2 regions of the Dyadobacter sp. HNCC25DJ183 genome follow, and region 2 is predicted to be linked to the other one. Evidence: riboswitches for the same ligand, from Rfam matches in the RefSeq annotation. Region 2 holds a riboswitch; the other holds the start of a gene.
What was found. A riboswitch is a leader RNA that binds a small molecule or an ion and turns the genes downstream of it on or off. The one in region 2 is predicted to bind cobalamin.
Positions count from the first base shown of each region.

Region 1: another riboswitch for cobalamin. It lies ahead of AC1XTG_RS04570 (TonB-dependent receptor plug domain-containing protein); the one in region 2 lies ahead of AC1XTG_RS17885 (hypothetical protein).

Region 1 is NZ_JBXHAP010000002.1:127,168-134,573, reverse strand. Features, by position in the region: gene AC1XTG_RS04580 (thioredoxin family protein) at 1-350, opposite strand, end outside; gene AC1XTG_RS04575 (DMT family transporter) at 392-1,315, opposite strand; cobalamin riboswitch at 1,378-1,579, shown strand; gene AC1XTG_RS04570 (TonB-dependent receptor plug domain-containing protein) at 1,639-3,585, shown strand; gene AC1XTG_RS04565 (YncE family protein) at 3,620-4,696, shown strand; gene AC1XTG_RS04560 (tetratricopeptide repeat protein) at 4,772-5,515, opposite strand; gene AC1XTG_RS04555 (DEAD/DEAH box helicase) at 5,584-6,921, opposite strand; gene AC1XTG_RS04550 (valine--tRNA ligase) at 7,033-7,406, opposite strand, start outside.
Region 2 is NZ_JBXHAP010000007.1:9,490-16,895, reverse strand. Features, by position in the region: gene AC1XTG_RS17890 (TonB-dependent receptor plug domain-containing protein) at 1-1,188, opposite strand, end outside; gene AC1XTG_RS17885 (hypothetical protein) at 1,373-1,996, opposite strand; cobalamin riboswitch at 2,124-2,372, opposite strand; cobalamin riboswitch at 2,494-2,637, shown strand; gene AC1XTG_RS17880 (cobyrinic acid a,c-diamide synthase CobB) at 2,866-4,209, shown strand; gene cobN (cobaltochelatase subunit CobN) at 4,217-7,406, shown strand, end outside.

The DNA of each region.
Region 1 (7,406 bases), on a different contig from region 2:
TCATTAATCCCCTTGCTTCCCTGCGGCAGGAACTGAAATTTTTTATCCCCCAATGTAATCGTCGCTTTTTGCTCTGCGTCGAGCTTCACAGCATAGTAAGTCTTGTTGACGTACTCGACAACTGCCTTGTTCTTGAAAGTTTCGCGGTCCATTACTTTGCACCACCCACACCAATCGGTATAAAGATCGATCATGATCTTCCGCGGCTCTTTCTGGATTTTTGTATAAGCCTCTTCAATCGTCATCCATTGGATCTGCGCTGTATCTTTTTTCTCCGTATCGGATTTAAAACCAGTTGACATAAATGCAACAGATGCAACGATCAGGCTGTTTAAAACAAGGTTTTTCATAGATCTTAGTTTCTAGCCAAAGAACAAGAATTACCGCCGGTTTATTTCACTATAACCTTGGATTTGGCAAACGATATAAGAATGCCGCCAGCAACAATCAGCAGCATACCAGCCAGCATCGGGACAGAAGGAATTGCTTCCCCCATTAAAAACCCAATCAGGACCGAAAAGAGAATGTTGGAATAACCAATCGCCGCCACCCGGCCTGCTTTGTCGAATGTAAAAGATTGTGTCAGCATTTTCTGGCCTGCCAAAGCAGTTAATCCGAGGGCCAGAAATCCCAGCCATTGCCACGCATTTTCAGGCCATTTAAATGTACCGATCAGAAAATCGAGGTGTTCGACAGGATAGTAAGTACCTACCAGCATGGAGATAATGGGCATTACGATCCCGCTGAGCATAAATGACAAAATGATGGCGCGGGTATCATAAACCAGCCCGAGCTGCCGGATAGACAAATAGGAGACGGCTGTTAAAAGTGCATTGCCCAGTCCAAGCGCATTGTCACGCAGGGAAGTGGATAGATCCGGCCTGAACACGAGCAGGATACCTGTGAAGCCAATGAAAATCGCAGCCCACTCACCTCCATTCAGGGTTTCTCCAATCAACAACCAGGAAAGTAGTGCCAGGAAAATCGGGTAAGTATACTGATAGGTGGAAGCCCGCCCGAGTCCGAGCGTTTGAATGGCATAAAAAAGCATGTACAGCGACAGCGTACCTACAACTCCCCTGAAAATCAGCAACCCCAGCTTCCCGCCTTGCTGAACCAGCGGTCGCTGCCGGATACTGCTGAGCACGAAAACCACGCCGACTATATTCCGGAAGAACACCAACTGAACAATATGGAAATCACGGCCCAGCCACTTGGATAATGCAGAAGTCAGCGAAAAGAAGAATGCCGCTCCGAGCATGAGGTAAATGCCTTTTCGGGACGCGTTGACAGGAATGTTTACAGAAGGGGCCACCTTTTAGATTTTGGGACAAAGATAAGCGATTGCTCATTCGGTCGTAAAACGAATGCAATTAGCTACCTTTGCGACTGTTTGGTGCCCGCAGCAATTTCCATATTGCTTTTCGTGGCTTAATAGGGAATTCCGTTAAAACCGGAAGCTGTCCCCGCAACTGTAAGTCTGTTCCATTGACCCGATCTTCGAAGCCACTGTTGAAAAACGGGAAGGCACCGGGTCAAAAGGCGAGCCAGGAGACCTGCCAGATCATTCGTGCTACAACGCTTTCGGAGGAAAAGCAGCGGGCCTGTTACTATCCAGAGAATACCCAGGTGATTTTTGTGAAGCGGATTTTGATTACGGCGGTTATTGCGGCAGGGACTTTTCTTCCGGCTATAACCCACGCCCAAACGGATTCCATTGCCTTGCAGCCGGTTAATATCAAGGGTTTTGTGCCCGAAAAGTTCATGAGCGGATTGAAAGTGCAGCGGATTGATTCAGCCAGCCTGCTCGCCTTTCAATTTCAGAATATCAGTGATCTGCTGGCAATTCAAACACCGGTTTCTTTTAACAAATATGGACCGGGACAACTTACCACTGCTTTCTTCCGCGGAACCTCTGCCAATCACACGGCTGTACTCTGGAATGGACTGAATATCAACTCTCCCACATTGGGCCAAACCGATTTTTCGACCATACCTGTCGCTGGCTTCGATGCGCTTTCCATTCAATATGGTTCAGCTGCGAGCATTGTAGGAACCGATGCAGTAGGCGGCAGCATTTTACTGAACAGTGCTGCGGGAGAGAATGGGTTTAAAGTTTTACTGGGACAGCAGGTCGAAAGCTTTCACAATCACCAGACCCAGGTTGCTGCCCGCTATGGGTCCGCGCTACGGAACAACTGGCGGATTTCGGGAAAAACGAGTCTTTACGACAATCGGATGAACAACCAATTTCCCTATCGACAACGGAGGGAATATGCATTGCTGCCTTCCGAAGCATTCCAGCGCGGTCTGGTTCAGGATATTTTTATTAGTGGCAAAAACAATCAGGAAATCTCTGCGCATGCCTGGATTACCAGCAACAAACTGACCACCTCACCAGCCGACACTGCTGGTCGCGAGCTTACATTAACCAAAGCTTACCGGGGAATGCTTAGATACAGTGTCGGGGATTTCACAGCACGTGCCGCCTGGGTGCGGGATATCATCGATTATGCGAAAGGCAATTATCGCCAGCTCGACCATGCTGTAACTGATAAATTTTCCAACCGCATTGAAAAGGATTTCGACTTTATCCTGAATCAAAACAGAAGCAACATATCCATTAAGGCGGGAGCCGAATGGACGCATTACCGGACCAGGGTACCTGGCTACGAAACGCCGGTTATCACAGAAAACCGCGGCGACTTCTTTCTTCTCACCCGCTGGCAGGTCAATGCACCGCTGGTCGTGTCCGTGAATCTCCGCCAGGCGCTGGTAACAGGGTACAACCCGCCTTTTACCCCCTCACTGGGCGCTGAATACCAGTTGATTGAACTGCCCGGATACAAGCTGAAAATAAAAAGCTCGGTTGCCAGAAGCTACCGTGTACCTACCTTGAATGAACGTTACTGGAAAGTACTGGGTGACCCGAATATCAGGCCTGAGAATGGCTGGAACAAGGAAGCCGGCATAGAACAGGCCTTCGTTATTTCTCCCAAGAGCCAGCTGGATGTTTCGGTAACAGCTTATCACAACCGGATCAAAGACTGGACTTACTGGAATCCTGTAAAAAATTATCGCATCGAAAACTTACAACAGGTACTTGCCCGCGGCGTGGAAATACAGGCAGGCTGGCGCGGGAGTATAGATGTAACGCAACTTGGAACGAACATTACTTATGCTTATAATAAAAGCATTCAGGAAAGAGCTTACGACGCATACTCTGTTGATGTGATTGGAAAGCAGCTACGTTTCGTGCCGCTTCATACTGCCGGGCTGAGTACATTTGCACAGTACCGCAACACAAAGCTGACAGGCCAATTGCAATTTGCGGGCAAACGGTACACTACTTTCGACAATTCCACTTTTTTGAAAGAGTACGCGCTGTTGCATCTGCTGGCGGAAACTTCCGTTTCATTTGGGAAAGTATATTTGCGGGTGCAGGGGCAGATCAACAATGTAACAAATACGTTTTACCTGAGCGTACAAAACAATGCATTGCCTGGCAGAAGCTTCGCGATCAACCTCATTGCGGCATTTGATTCAAAAACAAAACAGGCGCGGGTACGACAAGACGAGTTTTAAATTTGCAATACAGTTATATATAAATCCAATTAAGATGAAACAACGATTATCAAGAGTACTTTACTTCATCGCATTCTCAGCAGCAGTATCGTCATGTAATCAAAGTGATCCCGAGCCGAAGGGGGATTTTGCGAAAGGCGTTTTCGTGGTGAACGAAGGTAACTTCAGTCAGAATAATGGCGCTATTTCATTTTTGAAACGCGAAAATACCACTGCCGAAGCCGATATTTTCTCCAAAGTAAATGGCTCCGCGCTGACCGGCGGTGTACAAGGTTACGCAGCTACGGGTGAGTACGGTGTGATTCTGGTTGACAATTCCAATGCAGGAATGGACAAGATTGAATTCGTTAATGCCTATACTTTTCAAAAACAAGGCACTATCGGCGCGCCGGATATTGAGAACCCGAGGGAAGTTGTGGTTGCAGGAAATCGCGCCTATGTATCCTGCTGGGGATCTTACACAAGCGATTATAGCTCCGGTTATATTGCTGTGGTTGACATTGCTACAAGAAAAGTAACAAAGAAAATCCCGATTGCCGGCGGACCGGAAAATCTGGTATTTACAACAGGTAAACTGTTCGTGGGAACAGTTTCCTATGGCGAAGGCAAAACTTTGTATGTTATTGATACCAATGCAGAAACGGTCACCAAAACAATTGCCCTGGACGCTACACCGACACCGATCGGTTTGGATGCAAACGGCAAGCTTTGGGTAGGTGCCGGTATCAAAGCAATGAAAATTGATCCGACTTCCTACGCGGTGGAGACAACTTTGCCGATAGGAACTGATGCAAACAAAATAGCAGGCAATTTTGCATTGACCAATGATCTGAAATCCATTGTTTTCACATTGTCCTACTTTGACGCCAACTTCGTTTCACACGGAGAAACCTACAAATTTGGGATCAATGATACGCAGATCAGCCTTGCGACTCCGCTCATCAGAAGAATGTTCACCGGACTTGCAGTGGACCCTGCGCAAGGTTTAATCTATGCAGGTGTAACACCATCGTACGCGCAGGCAGGTTACGCGATCCGCTACCGCGCCGACGGCTCGGTAGTTGATTCTGTGAAAGTAAATGTTGCCCCAACAGGATTTTTCTTCCAGTAAGCTCATTTCATATAACAACAAAAAAAGCGCCTCTGAACATTCAGGGGCGCTTTTTTGCATCATATATCTTGATAACTATTTGAAGAACCCCTGCGGATCTGGCATTTTGGCTTTCAGTAGTTCCACAAATTCGAAATTCATTTGTGATAAATCCAGCACTCTGCCTTTATGTAAATGCTCCCAGGACTTATCGAGCTCATTAAGGTTATAATGCAAAAGAGACAAATTATACTGACCAAGCGCGTAAGTTGAATCCACCGCAGTGGCATGTTTCAAAAGCTCGGCAGCTTCATCCAGCTCTTCTTTCCGGCTGGTAATTGCATAAAGTTTAAGATCAACGGTAGAAAGATCCACCAGCAAAGGCACATTGTCGCCCTGCAAGCTCACTCCCTTACTCAACATCCGTTTCGCATCCACCCAGTTTTCGCGCTGGTAAGACACTACTCCCAAGCCCCAGTAAGCCTCCACGTTCTTGTCATTCAGAAGCTGCGCAAGATTGAAACGGTAGCAGGCAGTATCCAGTGAACCCTCCTGCAAATACTCCCACGCACGCGCAGCGAAAAAGCTGCTTGCCTCAGTGCGGCTCGAAAAGGACTTGTCGCATTCACTCAGGAATTTAATTTCTTCGTCGATCTGCTCGGAAGTTTTACTTACCTCGCCAAACAGTGGAAGAATACGTCTTTCTTTTAATTCAAGAGGTTTTTTCTGTGCCGTGTTCGTACCCGAGCTGGCAGCGCCGGCGCTTGCAAGATGCGTGTTTTGCGCAAGGCCGAAGACAGGTATAAGCACCGCAAGCCAAACAAAAACAGATTCTTTCATATGAAACTAAATAGAGAAACAGGTTTTCTATTGTCCAAGTTAAACGGTTTTATCGGGAATGTATTGCATTATTTACGTTTACTTCTTCCCGTAGAACCTTTGCGTTTTTGCCCGTTTTTTGACAAATCTCTGGGCTTGCTGTGGAAAACTTTTTTCTTCTCGTGGAAGGCGCCAAGGAAGGTAGGATCTTCTCTACGCTTCTGATTATCGATTTCGCGGAGCATATCCTGTCGCTCCGGAATGGGCGTCGGCGCAATTTCCAGATCCTCTGGCAATTCTGCTCTGGGAATCTCCATTCGTATAATCTGTTCGATCTTGCGAATGTGATATTCGTCGGCCATTGTCATAAAAGTAATCGCTTCCCCTATCTTATTCGCGCGCCCGGTTCTGCCGATCCGGTGCACATAATCCTCATAAATCAGCGGAACATCGAAATTGATCACGTGGCTCACTTCGGTAATATCAATCCCGCGCGCTACCACGTCCGTAGCTACCATGACGCGCACAGAGCCGGCGCGAAATGCTTCCATTGCATTGATCCGTGTATTCTGGCCTTTGTTGGCGTGGATTACTTTCAGTTCATTTTCCTTTACAACCCGGTTGAGCAGGTTATCGTGTACCAAACCTGCCACTTCACGGCTTCTGGTAAATACAAGTACGCGGTTGAAATCCTCCCTGGTTTTCAGGAAATAGGAAAGCAGGTTGATTTTTGTGCGGAAATTAGGCACTTCATACAAAGTCTGCGACACCATTTCCGCCGTAGTCGCCTGTGGTGTAACTTCTATACGTGTTGGAAATTCAAGGAATTCATGGGATAGCCGCTCCACTTTCTCGGAAAAGGTCGCTGAGAAAAGCATATTCTGACGCTTCGTCGGGATGATTTCCAGCAGCTTTCTGATCTGCGGCATAAAGCCCATATCCATCATTTTATCTGCTTCATCAAGTACCATTACATTGAGGTGCTTCACTACAATCTCTTCCTGGAAATACAGGTCCATGAACCGGCCGGGCGTCGCAACGATGATATCAACCCCTTTTCGCAAATTCTCAATCTGCGTTTTGGGACCAACTCCCCCGTATAAAACTACGGTGCGGATATCTGTATACTTCGATAATGCATGAATTGCCTCAGAGATCTGCATGGCAAGTTCCCGCGTCGGGGCCATAATCAATGCACGCGGATGTTCACCCTGCGCAAACTTGATGCGCATTATAAGGGGCAAGGTATAGGCGGCCGTTTTGCCGGTGCCCGTTTGTGCAATGCCTAAAATATCCTGTCCTGCCAATGCAAGCGGGATCGCCTGCTCCTGAATGGGCGTCGGTTCTGTGTAGCCCGCTTCTTCAATTGCATTCAGTAATTGGCGGTTGAGCTTGAACTGCTCAAATTTGTTTTGCGTAGTCTGCATTCTGCAAAGTTACGAAAACTAATACAGTAGTGACCTTTAAGCCACTTACTAGTCAGGCCAACAAAAAAAGCACGGTGCTTTCACACCGTGCTCCCCTGAGTTTATCAAGCCTTAACCTAACCTGGCCAGCGCTTCTTTTAAAGTTTCAATTTTTGCTTCTGCATCAGCCTGTTTTTGCCGCTCTTTTTCGACAATATCTCCTTTTGCATTCTGGACAAAACGCTCATTGGAAAGCTTCTTTAATACAGCATCAAGAAATCCCTGCGTGTATTCCAGTTCTTTCAGCAGATTTTCCCGTTCTGATTCGGGATCCACCTCGTCTGCCAGATTTACAAAGAATTCATCTGATTTTACCCTGAATGAAGTTCCCTCGCCTTCGCCGGTCACATAGTTGATCGCCTCTACATTGGCGAGCTTCCGGATAAGACTTTCCAGACGGTTATAGCGTTCTGCGGCGTCGGTACGGATTGACAATGGGAGCTCAA
Region 2 (7,406 bases):
TGTATTACGCAGCCAGTTGTTTTTGCCGATTTTATAATCTTTTGCACGTTCCAGATAGTTGAAAGAAAGGTCGTAATCAAGCTTTTTGGTGAGGTTACCTCCCGAATTCAGCCCGGCCTGAACAGTCTGGAAACTGCCGTATTCAGCAAATGTGGACCCCCTGTGGTCCCCCTTCGAACGCGCAGTAATTACATTGATCACCCCTCCCATTGCCTGCGAGCCATAGAGCGAAGACGCGGGACCTTTCAACACTTCAATCCGCTCAACGCCATTGAGGTTAATTTGTGAAAGGTTGGTCGCGCCGGCAGGCCGGCCATCGATCAAAAGCAGCGTCCGCTGGTTTAGTCCCGAGAACTGCGGCCGGAAACCCCTTATCCCGATACCGGAAGACAAATTGGGATACTGAATCACATCCACAGCAGCCGTTTTCCGCACAATATCAGTCAGGTCCGCCGATGGTGTCAGTTCAATATCACTCTTCGAAATCAAAACCATCTTCTGCGCAATAGCCTCCACCTTCGTCTCAAACCGCGTAGCAGTAACCACCACCGGATTCAACACATTCTGCCGAATAGAATCCGAACCCTGACCAAAAGAGAGGAGCGGAAGAAAAAGCGAAGCAAGGAACGCCAGGTGTGACGCCCACTCCACACCATAGCGCTCGCGCCTAGTTACACTGAGCGCACCGGGCCGCCGGGCGGGCAAAGTGAAGAAGCGTGACGCTATTTTGCTTCGACCGCCCGGCGGCCCGGTCCGCTCAGCATGACAAAGCGAGTGGAATTCAGGCGAAGTAGACAAGCGTGACGCCCCTATGCTTCGACTGCGCTCAGCATGACAAAAAGAGTGGACGGCATAAAGAAGGGAATGGACAGCATAACGAAGCGAGTGGAATGCACTCGAAGTGGACAAGCGCATCGCCAACTCCACAACACCGCTTCCCGCCTTTGTCACACTGAGCGGAGTCGAAGTGCAGAAGCGTGACGCCCCTATGCTTCGACTGCGCTCAGCATGACAAAGGGGGCAGACAACATGAAACGAAGAATGCAGAGCATTCAAAGTGAAGAAGTGCGCCGCCCTCGCCACAACACCGCTTCCCAGCTTTGTCACACTGAGCGGACCGGGCCGCCGGGCGGTCGAAGTGAAGAGGCGCGACGCCCGCTCCACACCACCGCGCCCCCACCTTGTCACACTGAGCGGAGTCGAAGTGAACGAGCGTGACGCTATTTTGCTTCGACTCCGCTCAGCATGACAAAGCGAACAAACAGCATGAAAAAGCCAACAAGCAACATAACAAACACTCCAAAAAGGAAAATACAAGTACCTCATTTAAAAAAAATTAACTTAGAAAATCAAAAGAATACAGCTACTACAATTACAGCGAACCCGCCAGTGTGATCGCTCCGATAATGATGGAGAATGTACCTACCAGGTAGTTGACGAGGCGCAGGAAGGTTTCGCGGTGGGAGACGAATTTGCTGATTGAGAATGCGAAAAAGTAGCCGTAGGCGGACATGGACAGGATAATGCCCAGACTTTGAATGACGATGATCCAGACTGCCGTGCGGGCGTCACTTGCGGCGAGCGTCAATGCCACTGCGCAGGCACCGCCTGTACCAGCCAGTCCGTGCACCATACCTACCCAAAAAGAGCGGCTGAACTTTTGAGAATGGACAACAGGCGGGGCAGAGGAGCTTCTGAAATTCCGCATCACTGCCACAATGCCCAGCCAGATCATCAGCGGTCCGACGAGCAGCTCAACTTTGCCGGAGACTTCCAGCGAAAAGGTGGATTTGAGCAGCAGTACCAGCACTGCGAAGAGGATGAGGGTAAAAGAATGTCCCAAAGACCAATGCGACGATCGCCAGATCAGTTTCCAGCGCTGGCCGGGACTGCGTTTTTCATCGGTAGCCAGTACTGAGACTGCCGCCATGTGGTCGGGTTCGAAGGAATGCTGCACACCGAGCAGCAGGGAGTCAATAAGCAGGAAATTGATCATCGAATAAAATTTAACCCTGCAAGCGCAGGCTGACTGATTTTATCCGGATTGGAACAGGGAAAACAGGGAAGAAGGCACGACGAAATACCGCCTGCCAAAATCCTCTCGCCTTTCTTCCCGAAAGCAAAACGGATATTTTCGAATGGCAGGTCTTCTGACTCGTTCAGTAGCTAACGCCTTCCCGGAAGTATAGTGAATGATTAATGAGTGAATGAGCGAAGGGTTTATTCACTCATTCAACATTCAAAATTCCTCTTCCAGTGGCAAATTGTTAGCTCCTTTTTTGTGAACTTACAGCAGCGGGTACTGCTCCGGATTTACACCGGATTCCCTTTTAATCACACCAGCGGCGTGAACCAAATGAGCCGCAAAGCTATATCTTTTTGAATGCCGTGAAGCAAAAATTTCCTGCCTGATAAAAAATGTCCCTCTGCCGCGCTGCCTTCCGGGATTTCTGCAAAATCGTGCTACATTTGCCACAAACAAGTTCTTTGCTATCTTTTTCCAACAGGAAAGGTTTTACTAACCAGTGAATTAATAGGGGAATCGTGTGAGAATCACGAGCTGTCGCGCAACTGTAAGTAACGTTCGAAATTTGTAACGTTACGAGTCAGAAAACCTGCCTTTTCTTTGTTGACAATGCTTTCGCGGAATGAAGCTAGTCTGATCTGGATATTGCGTTTCAGGGTTAATGCCCTGTACTCTCCATTGGGTTTTCTTCTTAATCCATTCTTCCTGTCTTTTCTTTTTTTCTGCCGATTGCATTGTGAGATTTAGCTAGGGCTCTCAACATTTTTGTTTGCCACGAATGCACGAATGGACACGAATGCGTGTACAGCCGGATAGGAGTGGCGTTAGCAGCAGAACCAATGACCCAGTCTCATTTTCTTATTTCTGCCCCGGCGAGCAACTCGGGTAAGACGACCCTCACGCTGGGTTTACTGCGCGCGCTTACCAGACGCAACCTGAAAGTACAGCCTTTCAAGTGCGGACCTGATTATATTGATCCCATTCACCACACCGAGGCAGCGGGGAGCCAGAGTATCAACCTCGATACATTCATGTCCTCCAATGCGCACGTGCAGGCCCTTTATGCAAAGTATTCGGCTCAATCCGATGTATCGGTGACCGAGGGTGTGATGGGACTTTTTGATGGCGCTCAGAAAATGGACGGCAGCAGCGCGGCAATTGCAGAATTGCTGGGTATCCCGGTTGTTTTGGTAGTTGACGCCAGGTCAATGGCGTATTCGGCTGCGGCTTTGTTGTACGGATTCAAAAACTTTTACCAACATATCTCCATCGCGGGAGTGATTTTCAACTTTGTCGGGACAGAGTCGCATTACCGTTTTTTGCAGGATGCCTGTGCAGATGCAGGCGTTGAGGCGCTTGGTTATTTGTCTAAAAACAGTGCACTGGCAATCCCGTCGCGACACCTGGGCTTGCATATTTCCGCGGAAACAGACTATGAGCAGATCATTGAAAGTGCAGCTCACTTGGTGGAGCAGACAGTGAACCTGGACCGGCTGCTGGAATTGACAAGGGGTAACATTAACCCCGGTGAAAGCAGCCCCGTTGGGTCAGCAAAAGAACCAGCCAGCAGGTTGAAAATTGCCATTGCCCGCGATGAGGCATTCACTTTTACTTACCATCAAAATATTGAAGCACTGGCCGGTTTAGGTCATATTACCTGGTTCAGTCCGATTCACGATCACGTACTTCCCGAAACGGATTTCCTCTATATCCCGGGCGGCTACCCCGAGTTGCATGCGGCAGAGCTGAGCGAAAACGAATCAATGCGGGCGAGTATCAAAGCTTACTGTGACGAGGGCGGTCTGGCCTTCGCCGAATGCGGCGGACTGATGTACCTCGGCGAGCAGCTTACGAATGCGCAGGGCGACACATTTGAAATGGCAGGTGCGCTCCCATGCAGCACCAGTATGCTGCATTCCAAAATGGTACTGGGTTACCGCACCGGAAACTGGGACGGGGTGCAGTTCAACGGCCACGAATTCCATTATTCCGGATTTACAAACAATAGCTTGACCGCCGGCAATGCGCTGATTACGAATGCAATAGGCATTGAAACAGATACAAAGCTCTACCGGAAAAACAACACCTTCGGCACCTACATGCACATCTACTGGGGCGAAACCCAAAGCTTTTTAGAAAATCTAATATCAAAAAGCCGACAGCCGACAGCCAACAGCCGATAGCCAAAACATGATCCAGCACAAACGCCAGCGTGTCACGCGCTCTGATGGAAAATCCATAAACCTGGTGCAGCGCAGGGGACATTTGTCCTACTGCTATAATGCCTGCTGCTGCGGCCGGGTTGACCGTGGCTATGCAGCTATACCCGTCGAGCTTTACAAGAGCGAGTGGCTGAAACGAAAGCTGCGGAATACAGTGCACCTGACCAAAGGCGGCTGCCTGGGCCCGTGTACACTCGCCAATGTGGTTACCCTGCTTTTTGACGGGCATTCAGTATGGTTTCACTCGATCAATAACGACTGGCAGATCGTCGCGATTTTCGATTATATAGAGAGCATGGTCAAAGCGGACAGGTACCTCGTGCCGCCGGCAGACCTGGCTGAGTATGTTTTTCAATTTTATACCTGGAAAGGATCTGAAAATGCGACTTTGTCCGGACAGACCGCTCTGCCAACAGAAGGAATTGTATTCCTTACTCACGCCGATACCGACCTGTTGGCGCTCAGCCGGGCTATGGAGTTGCTGCCTGATGAGTTTCCCAAAACGTCGGGAATGAGTTTAATGAGTATTAAAAGCGAGGAGCAAATGGCGCAGCTGCTGGAAAGGGAAATTGCTGAAGCCAAAATTATCGTGATCCGCATTCACGGCAGGTTGAGCAGTATCCCGGGCTTTAGCGAGCTGGTGAACCTGGCCAGGCAACGGCAGCAACACCTGATCGTGGTAAGCGGGACAGGTGAATTGAATCCCGAATTCGCAGCAGTGTCCACGGTGTCTCCTGCGATTTTGCAAGATACATTGAGCTACCTGCAAGCCGGAGGATACAACAACCTGGCTTCTCTGCTGTTTTATCTGTCGGACCATTTACTAATGACCGGCTTTGGCGCCGAGCCGGCAGCTGCATTGCCTGAGCACGGCATCTATCACCCCGACCTGCCCGAAAATGCAGATATAGCTGACTGGCTGAAATGGCACAATCCATCGCGTGCGACCGTGGCTATTACATTCTACCGCGCCCATTGGATCAGCGGGAATACCGCTTTTGTTGACGCGATGATAACGTCGCTGGAAGAACGCGGGCTGAATGCATTGCCTGTTTTTACATCTTCCCTGAAATCCACCGATGCGGCGAGCGGCAAGCCGGCTGCATTCCGGTTCTTTGAAGCGCCTGTGCGTGTGGATGTTTTGATTAATACGATCTCATTTGCAATTACAGATATTCAGCCTGCGGGCACGATCAGCAAACCTGTGGCTGCGCTTACTTCACTGGATGTTCCTGTTTTGCAGGCCATAACCAGCGGAATGGCGCGTGGTCCCTGGGAATCGTCGGCGCGGGGACTGAACCCGCTGGATACCGCGATGAATGTGGCTATACCCGAATTTGACGGTCGTATTATTACGGTACCTGTATCTTTCAAAGAAAAAGGCAAGGAGACAAAAGGCTACGAGCCACTGGCCGAGCGCGTCGACAGGGTTACCGGTCTCGCCCTTCGTTTCGCAAGACTGAAACATTTACCTAATCAGGACAAAAAGGTTGCCTTCATTTTCACAAACTCCAATACAAAAGCCTCACAGGTAGGAAATGCGGTTGGACTTGATGCGCCGGCCTCTCTGATGCATATTCTGCACGCCATGCAGGCAGAAGGATACCGGATCCAAAACCTTCCTGCAACAGGCGACGAGCTGATCCACAGTTTGATAGATCGCTGTTCTTACGATGAAAATTATCTTACACCTGCGCAGCTGGGCAATGCAGCCGGGCGCGTTGCAGCGGCGCAATATCAAGGCTGGTTTGAGGAATTGCCGCCTTTGATACGTGATAAAATGACCAAACAATGGGGGCCGCCTCCCGGTGAAACCTACGTACACAACGGGCACATTGCCCTCGCCGGACTTGAACTTGGGAATGCATTTGTGGCCTTGCAGCCGCCGAGAGGCTACGGAATGGATCCAGATGCCATTTATCACCAGCCCGACCTGCCCCCGACACACCATTATTATGCATTGTACCGCTGGCTCCGCGACGAATGGCGAGCGGATGCAATCGTGCATGTAGGCAAGCATGGTACATTGGAGTGGCTGCCGGGTAAAGGGATCGGTTTATCAGAAAACTGTTTTCCTGATGCTATCCTGGGCGATTTGCCGCTGTTTTATCCATTTATCATCAATGACCCGGGCGAAGGTTCGCAGGCCAAACGCCGTGCGCATGCCGTAGTAGTCGATCACCTTACACCGCCTATGACCTCGGCTGACAGCTATGGCGAGCTGGCGGAACTGACTCAACTGGTGGATGAATACTATCAGGTGGAAAGTCTTGATCCGGCGAAGCTGCCGCTGCTGCAAAGGCAGATCTGGGATCTGATCAGACAAACAAACCTGGATGCTGATCTCGCCGCGATGCTAAGCCGCGACCACGGCGATCACAAGCACGATTGGGACGACGAGATGACGCCGGAAGGGGTGCCGGTAAGTCTTACCGAAATGGACGGAAAAGATATTGCGCACTTGATCGAAGATATAGACGGTTACCTCTGCGAGCTGGGTGCCGCGCAGATCAGGAATGGACTGCATACGCTGGGTGAAATGCCCGCGGGACAGGCGCTGACAGATATGCTGCAATCGCTCACCCGCCTTCCCAACGCGAACATACCGGGCCTGCAATCCGAAATGATGCGGATTTTCGGTCTGGATACCGACGCAATTCTGACCAGAAAAGGCGAACGTTTACAGCAGGTACCCCATGCATTGCAGTCGCTTGCCGGCAGGCAGATTGTGACAGGCGCGGATGCATTGGATGCCATTGATGAACTGAGCAACCATTTGTTCAGCCTGCTGGGAAGTTATGGTTTTGATGTAAAATCGGTGGATCAGGCCATTTTTGAAACGATGGACTTTGTTCCTGAAAAACCTGAATTAGCAGGTTTCAAGCGCATTCTGGAATTTGCCTGCGTGGAACTTGTCCCTAATCTTGCCAAAACAGATGAAGAAATAACAAACCTGCTGCACGGACTTTCAGGAGGATATATTCCTGCTGGCCCAAGCGGTGCTCCTACGCGGGGAATGGCGCATATCCTGCCCACTGGCCGCAATTTCTATGCAGTTGATCCGCGGGTATTGCCTTCCAAGGCCGCCTGGGAAGTTGGTCAGCAGCTTGCGCGGGAGGTTTTGGAGCGCCATTTGAAAGAGACAGGCCGCTATCCCG